2 linked regions of the Bremerella sp. P1 genome follow. The protein of the gene in region 1 interacts with the protein of each later gene in a pairwise test. Links are inferred from orthologs where the notes say so. Each region holds a gene or a part of one and is shown in the gene's direction. Other genes may lie near its edges.

Region 1 (8,724 bases):
AGACCAGGGCCAACCAAATCATCGATACGGCGGTCGTCGACTCGCTACTTCAAAGCGAACACAACACGGCCAGGGTCAGTCTCCGTAATATCGCCAGCATGACGGCCAAGTACTTCCGCGTGAAGGTTGCCGACATGAAGGGGAGTTCGCGGCGGCAAAGTATCGTTCAGGCTCGCAGCGTCGCCATGCTGCTCGCCCGGCAACTCACGGAAGAAAGCCTTAAAGTGGTCGGAAAACATTTCGGCGGCCGCGATCACACCACCGTCATGCATGCGGTGAGCAGCATGGAAGCCAAACTCAAAAAGGATGTCGCTTTGAGAGAAGCCGTACTAGAGCTGCGAGAGAGCATCTTGCAGCGTAGTGCCGCGTGAACCCTTGAAGCATGAATTTCGAAGCGGACCTCGCTGGTCTCCTTGAACCTTAAGGATGAAACAGTGAGGAGCTTTGAAGAAAGTAAACGGATTAACAAGGGTACCACTGGCACCCTGACTTTTCAGTCGAACACAGAAGAGGTAGTGGATAAGGTGTTGGTTTTGTGTGCAAGGATGTCGACAGCGTGTCGCTTATCAACCTCGCTTCAAACGACCAACACCGCTAGCGAACTTGTCGACGCTCAAGTGACAGGAAAACAACGGCCTAGCGCCAAGTTTTTCACACCCCACCTAGCTTCATTTGATTCGAAGCTAGCCGAGCAAAACGCACGTTAAACGTTACTTATCGACAGCTCGGAGCGCCGCCTTACTACTACTACTCTTTCGAAAAACTAATAAGAAGACATTTGTTGGATTAACGAGCTCCATGAAAATCACTTTCGATCGCGAGAAGTTTCAGACGGCATTCCAGACGGCGGCCATGGTGGCACCCAGCCGTAGTCCCAAGCCGATCCTGCAAAACGTCAAACTCGACGCCACCGAAAAGGCCACGATTCTGATGGCTACCGACATGGAGATCGGGGTTCGCATCGAGGTCGAAGGCATCGAAGTCGAGCAAGCCGGTAGCATCGTTCTACCCGTGGCTCGGTTTGGTTCTATCTTGAAGGAGGTTCGCGATGAGCGACTCAGCGTGCAGCGGGAAGAATCACGAACCGTCGTGCAAGCCCAGCACAGCAAGTTCACCCTGTCGAGCGAAGACCCCGACGAGTTTCCCACCGTGCAAACGTTCGCGGAGGGTAAGTACCATGAAGTATCGGCTCGGGTTCTCAAAGAACTGATTCGTCGTACCCTTTTCGCCACCGATACTGAAAGCGGTCGTTACGCTTTGGGTGGTGTTCTATTGGAACTGGGTGAAAACAGCATTACCGCGGTCGCTACCGACGGACGTCGACTGGCCAAGATGGAAGGTCCTGCGACGCAGATCGAAGATCACGGTAATTCCGACGCGATGACGATCATTCCATCGCGAGCGATGCAGCTGATCGAACGTAGCCTGACCGACCTGGACGCGACGGTGCAGATCGCATCCCGTACCAACGACGTACTCGTCAAAGTCGGCCCAGCCACGATTTATGCTCGCCTAGTGGAAGGTCGTTTCCCGAAATGGCGGGACGTGCTTCCTGAGAAGCGTGAAGCGGCCCACATTGAGATGTCGGTTGGCCCAGCGTTCGCCGCGCTTCGTCAGGCAGCCATTGTGACGTCCGACGAGAGCCGTGGGATCGACTTCACGTTCGGTCATGGCTCGATGATCCTTTCCAGCAATACGGCCGAGGTGGGCGATTCTCGCGTCGAGATTCCGATCCCTTACGACGGCGAGAATGTCGAGATCACGATGGACCATCGTTTCGTGGCTGACTTCTACAAGGTGCTGGGTAGCGAAAGCAATTTCACGCTCAACATCCAGAATGCCGAAAGTGCCGCCCTATTCAGTACAGACGACAACTACGACTACGTCGTCATGCCGTTGGCACGCGATCGGTAAGCCCGGTTGGGCGTCGGCTGGGTCGCGACCCAGTGCAATGCCATGGCGGAATGAAACACATAATCGGAACCACGAACAATGAGCCAGCGTCAGCCCGGCAAAGTGCAGTCGATCAAAGGAACCTTGGCCCAGTTGATGGTCCAGAAGGGCTACGCCCAGGTTCAGACGGCCGATGCCACGCAACAGGCTTGGGATGTCGCCGCCGGCGAGCGTCTGGCCGAGCATAGTGTGGCTGGCAACGTACAGCGTGGCACCTTGCTGGTCATGGTCGCCAACTCGACGATCAGCCAGATGATCAGTTTCCAGAAGCCCAAGATCCTCAAGTCACTGCAAGAACAGCTGCCGGATCACGGGATTACCGATTTGAAAATCAAAGTAGGGCGAATTGATTAGCGAACGCTGAAAACTTCCCCGACAAAGTGATTCAATAACCTCGTTCGATTCAGACGAGGCAAAGAGTTTAGAAGAAACGAAAAGCGAATATGACCGAACCGAACGAACCTCAAGATCAGCCGACTGGGGACATCGAAAACAAGGAAGCCGCCCAGCAGGCCGAACAGGCTAAGGCCAAATCGGAATATGGCGCGAGCGATCTCGAGCACCTTTCTGACTTGGAGCATGTCCGCGAACGGCCGAGTATGTACATCGGTGACCGTTCGATGCGTGGTTTCCATCACCTGGTGTACGAAGTGGTCGATAACTCGATCGACGAAGCGATGGCGGAGTTCGCTTCCAGCGTGATCGTGACGGTCCACAACGATAACTCCGTTACCGTTGAGGACGACGGCCGCGGTATTCCGGTCGACCGTCACCCACAGCTTTCCGAACAAGTCGGCCGCGACGTCTCGACCCTGGAAGGGGTAATGACCGTGCTGAAGTTCGGCGGCAAGTTCAGCAAAGGGGCGTACCAAACGTCTGGCGGTCTGCACGGCGTGGGTGTGACCGTGGTGAACTTCCTATCCGAGTGGTGCGAAGTGGAAGTCTACCGCGATGGCTTTGTCTGGCAGCAGGAATATGAACGAGGTGTTCCCCAAGGTCCAGTTCAAAAGGGTCAGCCGACCAAGAAGCGTGGTACCAAAACTACCTTCAAGCCTGACAGCCAGATCTTCAACGTTAGCAAGTTCAATCACGATACTCTCGCCAAGCGTCTGCAAGAACTCGCCTTCTTGAACAAAGGTGTGAAAATCATCTTCATTGATGATCGCACGCAAGAGAAAGACGAGTTTGTCTACGAGCAGGGGATCATCGAATACGTCGAGCACCTGAATCGTTCAACTAACGCGCTGCACCCTGACGTGATCTTCCTGAGCGGTGTCACCGAAGGCGTGGGCTATGAAATTGCCCTGCAGTACAGCGAAGAATACACCGAGAACCTTCATTCGTACGTGAATAACATCAACACGCACGAAGGAGGTACGCACGTCTCCGGCTTTAAGACGGCCCTGACGCGTACGCTGAATAACTACGCCAAGAAGGAAAGCATGATCAAGGACGTCGCGCTATCCGGCGATGACTTCCGCGAAGGTTTGACGGCGATCATCAGTACTCGCGTGCCTGAGCCGCAGTTTGAAGGCCAGACGAAGACCAAGCTGGGTAACAGCGAAGTCGAAAGCTACATCAACTCGGGCTTTGGCGAGTTCATGACCAAATACCTGGAAGAGAACCCCAAGGTTGCCAAGATCATCATTCGCAAAGCTCTGTTGGCCGGTCAGGCGCGCGAAGCGGCTCGCAAGGCTCGCGATCTGCTGCGAAACCGAAAGGATGCCCTCAGTGGTGGCGGACTGCCAGGTAAGCTGCGTGACTGCATCAGCAAAGAGATGGAGAAGTGCGAACTGTACCTGGTGGAAGGTGACTCGGCCGGTGGTTCGGCCGAAGGGGGACGACTGCGAGATTTCCAGGCCATCTTGCCGCTACGAGGTAAGATCATCAACACCTATAAGGCTCGCGAAGATAAGGTGCTGGCCAACGAAGAAGTCCGCAGTATGATCCAGGCGATCGGCGTGGGCATCGGCCAGGACCAGGATATCAACAAGCGTCGGTACAACAAAGTCGTGATCATGACCGATGCCGACGTCGACGGTTCGCACATTCGCACGCTGCTGTTGTCGTTCTTCTATCGCCAGATGAACGAACTGGTTGCTGGCGGTCATGTTTATGTCGCCCAGCCGCCACTGTTTCGCGTGGTGCACAAGAAGAACGTCTGGTACGTCCAGACCGAAGAAGAAATGAAAAACCAGTTGCTGGACAACGGTCTGGCTGACTGTGCTTTCGTCGATGATAACGGCGACGTGATCGACGGCGAAAAGATGGAAAAGTTGTGCCGTGCACTCGCTCCGCTGGAAGAAGCGATTGTCGCTTTGGAACGCCGCGGCATCGGCCTGAAGATTCACGCGGTGCGACAAGATCCGGTCAGCCAGAAGTTGCCGGTCTTCCACTTGGTGATGGGTCGCGAAGAGCATTGGTTCTCGACCAAGAAGGAACTCGATGCGTTCCTCAACGAACGAGGTCTCGACGCCGAGCCGGACACACAGATTCCTGACGAAGGAGAAGTGGTCGACGGCCAGGTCCTGGATTCCGAAGCCGAAACCAACGGTCAACCAAAGGAAGAAGAAGCCGAGGTCGAAGCACCTCACATCGCTGAACTGCACGAAGTGCGGACGATCAACATTAAGCTGGCTGAACTGGCGGAACTTGGCTTCGACATTCAAGCGTTGATTCCGCAGGAACGCACAGGCAGCACCGACTCGCGTTACAAGTTGCGACGCGGCGAAAGCGAAACCGGCTTGGAAGACCTCCGTGGTCTGCTGGCCGCGGTTCGATCGGCTGGTGAACGTGGCCTGCAGGTAACTCGCTTTAAAGGTCTGGGCGAAATGAACGCGGAAGAACTTCGCGAAACGACCCTCGACCCGCAAAACCGAACGTTGATGCAGGTCACTATGAGCGACGCTTCGGCGGCCGACGACATGTTCCGCATCTTGATGGGTGACAAGGTCGAACCTCGCCGCGAGTTCATCGAGAAGCATGCCCTGGAAGTGCGGAACTTGGACGTATAGTCTGAATGATTTGACACCGCCCAAAGGCAAAGAAATGATAAGAGAGCCGATCGATTCGGCTCTCTTTTTTTGTACCTCACTCCATTTGCGATTGTCGCTGAGGATTCCGATGGATGAAACGCGAAGAGTCTGGCTTCGACAATGGCACGATATTCTTGATGAAGCGTTCGGTCCTGATCCGAATTTTGATTTCGACGAGGCAGTGGAGTCGCCTGACGACGACTTCCGGATGCATTTCATGACTTGGGATCTGTCGGACGAGCAACTCATGCGTTGCTTCCAGATCTTGCCCGGCGGAGAAGCACTCGGTCGTCGAGCGATTGAGATGCGGTCGCTGCTTCGCGGCGAGCAGCGAAGCATATCGGAAGCGGAAGCCAAGGAAATGTTTCAAGAAGGGCTCAGTCGATATGCCACGTTCAGCGATGATGCCGACTTGAAGAAGCCATTCCAGGTCAAGCACGTCGCATCTGACGATTTGATCAACGCCACGATGCATGCCGATCGAGTTGGCATTGTCTTTGAAGATGTCGATCTAGATGGGGGCGATGAAGCGTTCCTAGTAACAGACTTCCTCACAGAAACGCTCTACCGGTTCGCATATTCCTACGAAGTGCTGGACTACATCACATGGCCCCTTGTTAGTTGTTGTAGACGACTAAAGTCCCTTCCGCTTTCAGCACACTTTCGCTATCGCAAGTTCAGGAAGACCCGCCATGTATCGGCTTCTTTTTGTGATACTATGTTTTGCGAGTATTCCAGGTATGAGCTTCTCGGCAGAACCACGCGCGCCTCTAAAAATCCTGTTCGATACCGACATGGAAAGCGACTGCGACGATGCGGCTGCCCTGGCGATGCTCCACGCGCTGGCCGATCGCGGAGAGATCGAACTTCTGGGTACGATGGTTTCGGCCAAGTACCCTTGGTCTGCTCCGTGTACCGATGCCATCAATACCTATTACGGTCGACCGGATCTGCCGATTGGTGTGCCCAAAGGAAAGGCCGGCATTCAGCAGAAATCGAAATACGCTGAGCAGATCGCCAAGAAGTTCCCGCATGATTGCCCCACGTATGAAGATGCCCCGGACGCGACCAAGCTGTATCGCAAGATTCTGTCCGCTCAAGCTGATGGTAGTGTGACGATTCTGACGGTGGGAGACCTGACCAACCTGCGCTATTTGATTGAGTCTACAGGTGATGACATCAGTACATTAACCGGGCAGCAGCTTGTGAAACAGAAGGTGGCTCATTGTGTGTGCATGGGAAGCCGTTATCCAGCCGATTTGGATCCCGGTAAGTGGGGCAACTTCAAACCGGATGCTGATTCAACGGTGATTGCTATAGAGAAGTGGCCAACCAAGATCACCTTCACCGGCGGCGGTCAATTTGCCAGTCTGATTTCTACTGGAAAGCGTCTGACGGAATTGCCCGAAGACAATCCGGTTCGCCGAGTTTATGAACTCTATTTCGGCGGGAAGGTGAACGATCGACATAGTGCCGATCAAATTGCCGTGATGGTCGCCGCACGCGGGACAGGCCATCCTTGGAAGCTAGTCACCCAGGGACACAACCACATTTTCCCCAACGGCACCCACGAGTGGCGCGAGCAAATTGATAATCCTCGTCACGAGTACGTCTCCGCTTTGGCGGATGGTGTGGACCCGGCGGATGTGATTGACTCGTTCAACGAGCTGATGCTGCATCAAGCAAAGTAGACCTCAGCCTCGGTCAGTTATCCCTACCTTGGTTGATGATCCGTTGGATTTCCGCAGGTTCGGCCGGTTTGACCAGGTGATGATCGAAGCCAGCCTCTTTGGTACGGTCACGGTCTTCCTGTTGCCCCCAGCCGGTGAGTGCAATCAGCAGGATGTCCTTTCCCCATTCTTGTTGGCGAATGTACCGAGCGGCTTCATAGCCGTTCATTTTGGGCATGCCAAGATCCATGAGAATGATTTCGGGTTGGAACTGCTGAGCGACTTCAATCGCTTGCTGTCCATCTTCGGCCATCTCGACCGTGTTGCCGAGCATCTTGACTACTTTGCTGAGCATTTCGGCAGCGGCCTTATTGTCGTCGACAACAAGAACGCGGTGCTTACCTTGCTTCAGCGAGAAACCCTCGGTCGGCAGATCCTTGTTCTGAGACGGTTGATCTTCCTCTCGCACCGGCAAGGTAACTGTGAACTCACTTCCTTTGCCTTGCCCCTGGCTGGTTACCGAGACCGTTCCTCCGTGCATCTCGACCAGCGATTTAACGAGGGTCAGGCCGATGCCTAGGCCTGCGAAACGACGTTCCATGGAACGATCGACTTGGGTAAACATCGTAAAGATGCTATCGATCATGTCGGCTGGTATCCCAATTCCGGTGTCTTGCACATGGATGGCAACGTGATTGGGGTCTGGCTGATCAACCGAAAGCTTAATCTTTCCACCGTCAGGCGTATATTTGGCGGCATTGTTCAAAAGGTTCGAGACGACCTGGGCCAACCGATTCGGGTCGGCATGGATTGTGATGTCGTTGTTGTTGACCACCTCGAGCGAGTGTTCCGAGTCTTCAATCAGTGGCTGAGAAGTTTCGACCGCACTTTTGATGACATCAGATATCTTGACGTCTGCTTTGCGAAGAGTCAGCTTGCCACGCGTCACTCGAGAAACGTCCAACAGATCATCAACTAGCGAGATCAACTGCTTGGTTTGGCGTTCCATCGTCTCGCGAGTTTCGTCCAGCAGTTCGGGGTCATCGCCCGCCATTTTCATCAGCTCTAAGCCCATTCGGATCGGAGCGAGTGGATTACGAAGTTCGTGTGCCAAGGTTGCTAGAAACTCATCCTTTTTACGATCGGCGTCAGAAAGCTGAGCGGCGACGGTTCGTAACTCTTCCTGGATCTGCTGCTGCTCGCTGATATCGGTGTTTGTTCCAAACCAACGCACGATTTCCCCTTCGTCATTCTTCAACGGCAGGGCACGCGTCAGGAAGGGACGCACGATTCCATCGGCACCTCGGATAGGGGCCACAATATCGAGTCGCTCCCCAGTCTCGATGCTCTTTTCCCAAGCCGCTTGTACCTGAGGCAAATCATCCGGATCGATACATTGCTTCCAATTCAAGCCAAGGCAATCTTCCTGGGTCAGACCTGTGTACTCGTACCAGCGATGATTGAACCAATCGACGTAGCCATCGGCGCGGGTCATCCAGGCCATCTGGGGAATGGCGTCGGCAAGTTGGAAGAACTCAGCCTGACTCTGCTTGAGGGCTTGTTCGGTTTCCTTGAGTCGCGATTGGTCGAGCACAAAGCAGATGTACTGCCCGGGGCGATCTTCGACTGGGGTGTAGCCCAGCGTAATCGGTACGCGTGTTCCGTCCTTGGTGATGTACTCCTTTTCGTAGGCTGGGCATGCGCCTTCTTTGTCGGCGGTCTCGATTCCTTCGACATCCCGCGGCAAGTATTCAGGCGGTGTCATGTCGTACCAGCGGAGGCCTTCGCTTTGCCACTCTTCTTCCGAACAGCGAAGCATGCGTAGCAGTTCGCCGTTGACTTCCAACCAGTTTCCGTCCGCATCGGCCAGGCCAACACCGATGATGTTCGAGCTGGCGAACTTACGCCAACGGGCGTCGCGTTCTTTGATTTCTGCATTGGCTTTTTCAAGCTGCTCAACCCGCTCTTGAACGCGCTGCTCGAGGACTTCGTTCGACTCGCGAAGGGCTTGTTCGGCCTGCTTGCGAGCTTCGATCTCACGCTCCAGTGCTTCTGGGCTTCGCAGC
Region 2 (8,794 bases), 230 kb from region 1 along the record:
CTCAACAGTTGACCGATTCGGAAGTCGATCGCGAGATTCAAGAGAAGCTGCTTGCGCTGACCAAACCGCGGAAAACGTCTAGGTATGTGCCCACGCGAGGCCCTCACTACTATGCGGCCGAATCTCCGGAGCATTTCATCGAGCAAACACGCAACCATCGTTCGACGATCAATGCGTCGTACTGGGGAGATTCGCTGCGTTGGGCGGAAGAGGACTTTGATGTCATAGTTCCGATGACCTGTCAGCTCTTGGCAGATCCCAACGAAATCGTCCGGCGGAATGCCTGCCTGGTGCTACGCGAGCAATACGGAAAAGGGAGCGATGACCGCATGGAGAAGCACAATGACCAAATTGTTGGCCAACTTCGGACGTTGCTCCATCGGGAAGATTCAGGTGGTGAAGACGCACGCCTGGCGATCGATCTGTTGACGGTCATTGGTCCCTCGGCCTCCCCGGCGCACGCCGAGCTAAGGAAGATCATGGAAGACGATCAGCATCTGCAAGCCGTTTCGGCGACGATGGCCATGGGAAAGATACTGCAAAGCGACGTTTCTCCCCGGCTGGTCGAGCTGATCGAAGCAAATAACCCGGCCTGGGAAAGAGCCGCCAACAGCTTGTTGGAATTTCGTACCGAAGATGAGGTTCGCGACATCTTGAAGCATTTCTATGCCAGTCGCCAAACGGAAGCGGAACGCAATGAGGTTATCAAAGCGATTCATCACTTAGGTCGTTAACCGCGGCCGAGGGCCCAAGAAATAACTCGACCGCAGCCACCATAGAATCAACCCCCGATGATTCGATGTGGCCACGGTCGATGCCTTCCATCTGCCTGTGTATCTCCCCCATGACACAGGCAAATTCGCGATCGATCGGAAACTACGCTTGATCGTACCGACCGATCCTCCCCTCGTTGAATCGTCTCGCGGCCGCGAGTAAGTGACCCGTTTCCCCCGTCGAGCCAAAAAGGTTATCTGGGTATCCGGGCTCAGGTTGCTTCGAATCAGCGAAAATTCTGGAAAGAAGTTCTGCGGACCATTAAAACTAGTACGAACTCATCCTCATCTCTTCCCAGGAACATTGCTTATTACGGCGGTTTCCTCCCGCAATGAAATTCGAATGAGCGAGACCGACCAGGACATAGCACAACAGCCCCCGAAACGAGCCCAGTTCCCGCTTTGGTTTCTGCTGTTCGTCATTCCCACGATTGCCGGCCTGGGGCTTGCCATCTACACCAATTGGCACCGGCAATCCCAGATGCGTTCTGATCTGATCGCCCATCAGGAAGTTTTGCATGAAAGGATGGTCACGCTGGAATCGGAGATCGCGTTGGTTCAGTACGTCGATCATCAAATCCAAGAGCGAGCCGACCGCTGGAAGACGGCCGACGCGGTGGTCGACTACCTCAAGGGTTATCATCAAAGGGATGGGCGTTCCGGATTCCAGGCCATCTCGGTGTGGCATGAGTTGCGTTGTTTCTTCGTGCAAGCCGATGAGCAGGAATTACATCGCCTGCTGAAGCTGATGAAGGAAGAGTTCCCAGACTGTGAAGTCCAAGATCAATTTACGATGTTGGACCTGGTTGTCAGCATTCCGGAGTTTGCTCCAGCTCATGCCGCGGCGTTGGCAGGGGATGCACATCAAATCGCGGATCTGGTACCGCCTGACGGGCATCCGCGTCTGATCGAACAAGCGACACGACTTCGCGAGGTATTCCCTCGCAACGTTTCCTCTGCTGAACCGAAGGAGACGTCATGAGTGATTCTTCTTCCAGCAAAGTCAACTTGTGGTTGGGCGGTATTTCGATCGTCATCATCGTGGCGATGGCAGGCGTCCTGTTTGGGCAGGTCCGTTTCATCGCTCAGCAAAATCACGAGCTGATGATGCAGAATCAGCATCTTGAAATTCAATTCGATGCTTTGAAGACGACTCTCGACGCCGAGGCGAACAAGATTGTTGCCAAGCTCGACTCGGGATTGCCGTTAGTATCCGGGGCAGATAATCGTCAGCTGAATATCCACGACGATCTCAAGGGCCCCATCGTCGGTTCCCACATACGACAACTCCAGGACGATCGTTTCTATGTTCGGTTGAACGGACTTGCCGGACTGGCGGTAGCGGTACCCGATAGCAACAATCGAGACATCTTCGCTCCCATGATCGTTCCAGCAGTGATCCCGACGTTGGAAGATAAGCGACTCCGCTTCTGGGCCATGTCTGTGCTCAATCAATACCGGGGCCAAGCAGCGGCGGCAGCGCCCAAGGTTTTAGAAACGAGTGACGCCCGGCGTTGGATCAATGTTTCCTCGTCGATCGAAGACGCACGAGCGATGGACCCTCAGTGCGACTATGTGCCAGTCTTGATCCGGTATGTAGAACAAAGTGAAGACGACTGGAGAACAACGCTGGTCAATCTGCAGCACAGCTTCACAGACGAGGAAGTTCTACAGGCCTACGAAGGGGCACTGGAGCAAGCGTCGGATGACGAGCTAAAGCGTCGCTATGCTGGTGTTATGCGCTACCTGAAGGATAAGCCGCCTGCTGGTTCCACTCCTCTGCCAGCCCGTACGGTCGAATCATATATCGAAGAAGGCGAACGATAGGCTTGTCGCTGACGAATTGATCCTTTTCGAGAGGTCATTTCGCGTCGCTTTCCTGCCCGTCCGTGCGATGCCAAATCGGCCCAAAATAGTCGCTCCGTAAGCCCCTATCCCACAACCACTTACCGCTTCTGCTAAATAGGGCTCCCCTAGTAGTTCCGCGCCCTCATATTTGGTACATTACGGTGTGCATTTTGGAAGGCTCTTCTCGGCTGGGGAAACGTGGTTTTTCTCGGTGTTTTTGCCCCTTTTCAGCACGCTTGCAACCTCGCAGATTGACGGTCGCGCCGGGTCCTTTTTCCCGCCGCGCAGGATAACCTCCGAAAGGACGCTCACTTGGCAACGGACGGTAACAACCCCAACGGTAATGGTAGTGATGGCGGGTCGCCGGAAGACCCAACAAAACTGTTCACAATGTCGATCGAGGACGAGCTCAAGGAGAGCTACCTCACCTACGCGATGAGCGTGATCGTCAGCCGCGCCTTGCCCGATGTTCGCGACGGGCTGAAGCCTTCGCAGCGGCGCATTCTGGTGGCGATGAACGACCTGAACCTCACTCCGGGGGCACAGCGGGTCAAATGCGCCAAGATCAGTGGTGATACCTCTGGTAACTACCACCCGCACGGTGAATCGGTCATCTACCCGACTCTCGTCCGTATGGCCCAAGACTGGAACATGCGTTACGTGCTGGTCGACAAGCAAGGTAACTTCGGTTCGATCGCCGGTTTGCCTCCGGCGGCCATGCGATATACCGAAGCTCGCATGTCCGGCTTTGCCCAGCTTCTGCTGGAAGACCTGAAGCTCGACACGGTCGACTATGTGCCGACCTACGACGAAGCCCGTACCGAACCAACCGTCCTTCCGAGCAAGTTCCCGAACCTGCTGGTCAACGGGGCCAATGGTATCGCGGTCGGTATGGCGACTTCCATTCCGCCCAATAACCTCCGCGAGATTTGCCAGGCCGTCATTCAACTGATCGACGATCCGGGGACTTCGTTGGACGAGATCCTCAATATCGTCCAGGGGCCTGACTTCCCGACCGGCGGTATCATCTGTGGTCGGGCAGCGATTCGCCAAGGTTACAAGACCGGCCGTAGCACGATCGTTGTTCGTTCGCACACGACGATCGAACATGCCAAGAGCGGCGCGAAGATCATCATTCACGACATCCCTTACCAGCAGACTCGCGACCGCGTCGAAGAGAAGATCGCCTCGCTGGTCAACGAAGGTCGCATCCAGGGGATTCGCTCGGTCAGCAACCTTTCCGACCTGCAAGAGCCGGTGCGGATCGTCATCGAGCTGAAGCGAGACGCCGACCCCGATATCGTTCTGAACCAGCTGTACCAGTTCTCACCGATTCAGGACTCGTTCTCGATCATCCTGTTGGCATTGGTCGATGGCAAGCCGCGAACGATGTCGATCAAGGAAATGCTGGAGGAGTTCATCCGCCACCGCGTGACGGTCATTCGCCGCCGCACGCAGTTCCTGTTGGCCAAGGCACGTCAGCGCAAGCACACCATCGAAGGTTTGCTGTTGGCACTGGCCGATATCGACGAGATCATCCGCATCATTCGTTCGTCCAGCACCCAGGCCGAAGCGAAGCAGCGCCTGATGGGGGTCGAATGTCCCGCCTCGATGATGGCCCGAGCTCTTGGTGAGCAAGGGTTTGCTCAGTTCCAGATGGAACGGGGCGAATCGGATGTCTACTTCCTGACTTCGGTTCAGACCGACGCGATCCTGCGAATGACGCTCGGTCAGTTGGTGAACCTGGAACAGGAAAAGCTGGCTGGCGAGCACGCCAAGCTGTTGGAAGAGATCACCGAGTACCTGCGTATCTTGTCGGACGAAGCCAATATCCTGGCCATCATCCGCGAGCAGATGGAAGAGATCGATCGCCGCTTTGGTGACGATCGTCGTACCGAGATCTCGCACGAAGAGATCGGCAACATTGATCTGGAAGACCTCATCGAAGAAGAAACGATGGTGGTCTCGATCAGCACCAAGGGTTACATCAAACGAACCCCGGCCAGCATCTATAAAGCCCAGCGCCGCGGTGGTAAGGGAATTAAGGGTGCCAAGAGCGAAGAGGAAGATCCGATTCGCCACCTGTTCGTCGCTTCGACCCACGCTTACGTCCTCTTCTTCACGACGAAGGGTAAGGTGTTGTGGCAAAAGGTGTACGACCTGCCGAACCTCAGCCGCGAAAGCCGCGGCCGCGCCGTGGTCAACCTGCTTCAGCTGGAAGAAGGTGAGCACATCGCCGACTGCCGAGCTGTGCGTGACTTCGACATGCCTGACCACTGCCTGGTGATGGCTACCCGCAAGGGCCTGGTGAAGAAGACCTTGCTCGAAGCGTACAGCCGTCCGAAGAAGAACGGTATTATCGCGATCAAGCTGAAAGAAGATGACGAATTGATCGACGTCGCGATCACCAAGCCAGGCGACGAACTGGTCCTTTCAACCGAAAAGGGGATGGCCATCCGTTTCCGCGAGAGCGATGCCCGAGCCATGGGCCGTAACTCAAGCGGTGTGAAGGGGATCAACCTCACCAAGGGAGATAGCCTGGTGGGAATGGTTGTGGCCGATCCAGACGCTCAGCTGCTGACCGTGTGCGAAAATGGCTACGGCAAGCGGACCAACTTCGGCCCAGGCCTGACGGTCGAAGACGAAGGCGGCGACAACGATTCGGATGACAACGATTCCAATGACAGCGGATCGGAAGAAGAATCGACTTCGGGTAGCGCTCGGTACCGCACGCAAAAGCGTGGTGGTAAGGGTCTGCGAGACATCAAGACGACCGAACGTAACGGCAAGGTCGTTGCCGTCGCTCGTGTCGATGATTCCGACGAAGTCCTGATGATGACTGCCCGCGGTAAGATCCAGCGTATTTCCGCCGCCGAGATCAGTATGGTCGGCCGCAATACGCAGGGCGTTCGCATCATGTCGATGGACGAAGGAGACAGCCTGGCCGCCGTTGTTCGTGTTCCGAAGGAAGACACCGACGACGAAGTGGATGCAACCGAAGCACCCGCATCGCCAGCCCCTGAGGCCGCACCAGAAGCAACCGACCAACCCACTGCAGAAGACTCGACTAGCGAAGATTCTGATTCCGAAGCGAGTGGCGAGGAGTAATCCACCATGCGAGTGGCACTGATCACCGGGATCACCGGGCAGGATGGCGCGTACCTGGCCAAGTTTCTCCTGGCCAAGGGCTACGAAGTCCATGGGATGGTGCGACGTGGCAGCACACTTCCTTTTGAGCGAATTGCGGATCTGACCGAAAAGATCACGCTGCATCAAGGGGATTTGCTCGACCAGATGGCTCTCAATCGGCTGATCGAAAAAGTTCAGCCGTCGGAGGTCTATAACCTGGCCGCGCAAAGTTTCGTGCCGACCAGCTTCGACCAACCAATCCTGACAGGCGAGGTCACCGCGCTTGGCGTCACGCGTATCTTGGAAGCGATTCGTACGGTCGACACAAACATCCGTTTCTATCAGGCCTCGAGCAGTGAGATGTTCGGGAAGGTCTACGAAGAGCCGCAGCGGGAAACGACCCCGTTCTGGCCGCGTAGCCCTTACGGTGTGTCGAAGATGTACGGCCACTGGATGACGGTCAACTATCGCGAGAGCTACAACCTGTTTGCCGCCAGTGGGATCTTGTTCAATCACGAATCCCCCCTTCGCGGAACGGAATTCGTGACCCGCAAGATCTCTTACGCGGTCGCGAAGATTGCAAATAGCCTGCAAAGCGAACTCCGCTTGGGCAACCTCGATGCCGAGCGCGACTGGGGTTTCGCTGGCGACTACGTCGAAGCGATGTGGTTGATGCTGCAAGCCGATACGCCCGATGATTATGTCGTGGCGACTGGACAGAAGCATACCGTCCGCGAGTTCTGCCGGTTGGCATTCGAGCGAGTCAATCTCGACTGGGAGAAGTACGTCGTCGTTGACGAGCGCTTCTATCGACCGGCCGACGTCAACACGCTGTGCGGCGACTCGAGCAAGGCCCGCAAGGAGTTGGGCTGGCAGCCGAAAGTCTCGTTCGAGCAGTTGGTGCACATGATGGTCGACGAAGACATGAAACGCGTCAAAGCGGAAATCAAACTCGCTGAGGAGCAGGCGTGAAGTCTCTGATTACCGGCATCAATGGATTCGTCGGTCAGCATCTCGCGTCGTACTTGCGTTCACGCGGGGACGAAGTTCGCGGGACCTATGTCGGAAGTCAGCCTTCGTCCGAGTCGGATCTGAAGTGGGAGATCTCGCAGCCGGCCACCCCTTCGTTGATCGATACGCTGAAAGACTTTTCGCCCGACGTGATCTACCACCTCGCGGCGATCAGTCACCCTGGCAGCTGTGGCGATGACCTTCCCACCGAAACCTGCAAGGCAGTCAATATCCTGGGAACACGTCACGTAGCCGACCTGGCGTTGGCACTACCATCGGAACCAAAGGTTATCTTCACCAGCAGCAGCAAGGTGTATGGCGCCCGCACCGCCGAGCAGCCGTGGGCCCGGGAAGACGATCCGCTACAGCCCAAAGGGGGCTATGCCCATAGCAAGTGGGCAGCCGAAAACATGCTGCGAGATCGTATCGAGCAGGGGCTGAAGGTCGTCATCGCTCGGGCGTTCAATCATACTGGCCCGGGTCAAAGTCCAATCTACCTGGTGCCGGAGTGGTGCCAGAAGGTGAAGGAGGCCGATGGTCCACAAGTGGTGCGATCGTTGACAACGTCCCTCGACTTAAGCGATGTTCGCGACGTGGTTCGCATCTACCGGCTTCTTGCTGAGAAGGGAGCCTTGGGTGAAACCTATAACGTCGGCAGCGGTCAGGCAATCACGACGGCCGACATCTGGAACACGCTATGCGAGATCCGCGGCGAGCAGGTCGAAGTCACCGCCGAGAAGCCAGACCCTTCGCAGCAGCCGATTGCCGATGTTACGAAGCTATACCAAGCGATTGGTGAGATCGAACGAATCTCGTTACGGCAAACTTTAGAAGACGTCTACCAAGGCACCACTGAGTAGCTGGCGTTAAAGCGACTGAGCTGCCAAGGCCACACCACGCATCACCAGGTGATCGACCGTTTCGATGTCGAGGTCCATCCATGGTGCCAGGTAATTCACATCGCCACCGCTGAAGAAGATTTGCGGACGCTTATCGGAATTGAGTTGATCGGAAACGCGGCGGATCGTTTCTCGCACGGCTCCGACCGAGCCCCAGAAGAGGCCGCTTTGCATGGCCTCACTTGTGTTGGTACCGATCGCCGCAGGCCTATTTTCCAGATTGATCGTGATCTGCGGTAGTGCGTCCGTCCGAGCGGCAAGCGCCTTGGCACTGGTCTGCATGCCAGGCAGGATGGCACCACCGACGAACTCTCCTGCGTCTGATACCACATCGATGGTGATGGCGGTCCCGGCATCGACCACGATCGCCGGTCGATCTTTTTGTCGCATATGGTTTGCGGCAACGGCTGCGGCCAGTCGGTCGAGGCCAATCTTCTCCGGGGAGGGAATCGCAATCTCAATCGGCAGCTTCTGATGATTGAACGCGACAAACGAGCTGACGCGCGGTTCCATCTTCGAGAACGCTTCCAGCGAAGCGAGTGCCGAGCGATGCACGCTTACGGTGTACCAGGGAAGGGTAGCATCGGTTAGCCAGTTTCGCAGACCTTGAATGTCGGACGAATAAGTCGAATACGAAAAGGTCGACACCGGCGGCGTCACTTCGTCCGCACGGAAGTTCTCGAAGCGAGCAAAGTGTACCCGCGTGTTGCCAATGTCGACGGCGATGAGCGACTCAACCGGCACTAGGCATCCTCCGTTTCGTTCTTGGCGGCCTCCAATTGCTGGGCGACCTGGCGGATCATTTCGTTGAGGCCTTGTCCGGTGACAGCCGAAATCAGAAAGACATCGCGGCCAAGCTCTTCCTGTAGCTTCGTGCGAAACTCTTCCGCGCCTGGGAGTTCGGCCTTGGTTACGCAGGTTACTTCTGGGCGGGCAGCAAGCTTGGGATTGTAGGCTTCCAGTTCCTTGCGAATGGATTGGTAGTTCTCCATCGGGTCGGTTCCGTCGATGGGGGCCGGCTCGACAAGATGAACCAACAGACCGGCACGTTCGACGTGACGAAGGAACTCGTGTCCCAGGCCAACGCCATCTGCGGCACCCTCGATCAGCCCGGGAATGTCTGCCAGGATGAAG

Evidence for each region.
Region 2: the proteins of PSR63_RS11030 (region 1) and gyrA interact in binary tests that used the Escherichia coli proteins (3 or more experiments, as listed by UniProt). The link is inferred for Bremerella sp. P1 from one-to-one orthologs.

What each region holds. Positions count from the first base shown.
Region 1 is NZ_CP118164.1:2,664,858-2,673,581, reverse strand. The notes cover bases 2,004-5,181. They hold PSR63_RS11030 (DNA gyrase subunit B), read left to right. Parts: upstream 2,004-2,396; coding sequence 2,397-4,967; downstream 4,968-5,181. Other genes in these bases: PSR63_RS11025 (hypothetical protein), read right to left, coding at 5,044-5,181; PSR63_RS11035 (DUF721 domain-containing protein), read left to right, coding at 2,004-2,307. Also shown: PSR63_RS11045 (DnaA/Hda family protein), read left to right, coding at 1-371; dnaN (DNA polymerase III subunit beta), read left to right, coding at 799-1,914; more of PSR63_RS11035, read left to right, coding at 1,993-2,003; more of PSR63_RS11025, read right to left, coding at 5,182-5,358; PSR63_RS11020 (nucleoside hydrolase), read left to right, coding at 5,729-6,679; PSR63_RS11015 (hybrid sensor histidine kinase/response regulator), read right to left, coding at 6,693-8,724. UniProt on the Escherichia coli protein: DNA gyrase negatively supercoils closed circular double-stranded DNA in an ATP-dependent manner to maintain chromosomes in an underwound state.
Region 2 is NZ_CP118164.1:2,434,524-2,443,317, reverse strand. The notes cover bases 2,682-5,929. They hold gyrA (DNA gyrase subunit A), read left to right. Parts: upstream 2,682-3,011; coding sequence 3,012-5,729; downstream 5,730-5,929. Other genes in these bases: gmd (GDP-mannose 4,6-dehydratase), read left to right, coding at 5,736-5,929. Also shown: PSR63_RS10045 (hypothetical protein), read left to right, coding at 1-734; PSR63_RS10040 (hypothetical protein), read left to right, coding at 1,117-1,755; PSR63_RS10035 (hypothetical protein), read left to right, coding at 1,752-2,600; more of gmd, read left to right, coding at 5,930-6,722; PSR63_RS10020 (NAD-dependent epimerase/dehydratase family protein), read left to right, coding at 6,719-7,621; PSR63_RS10015 (type III pantothenate kinase), read right to left, coding at 7,628-8,404. UniProt on the Escherichia coli protein: A type II topoisomerase that negatively supercoils closed circular double-stranded (ds) DNA in an ATP-dependent manner to maintain chromosomes in an underwound state.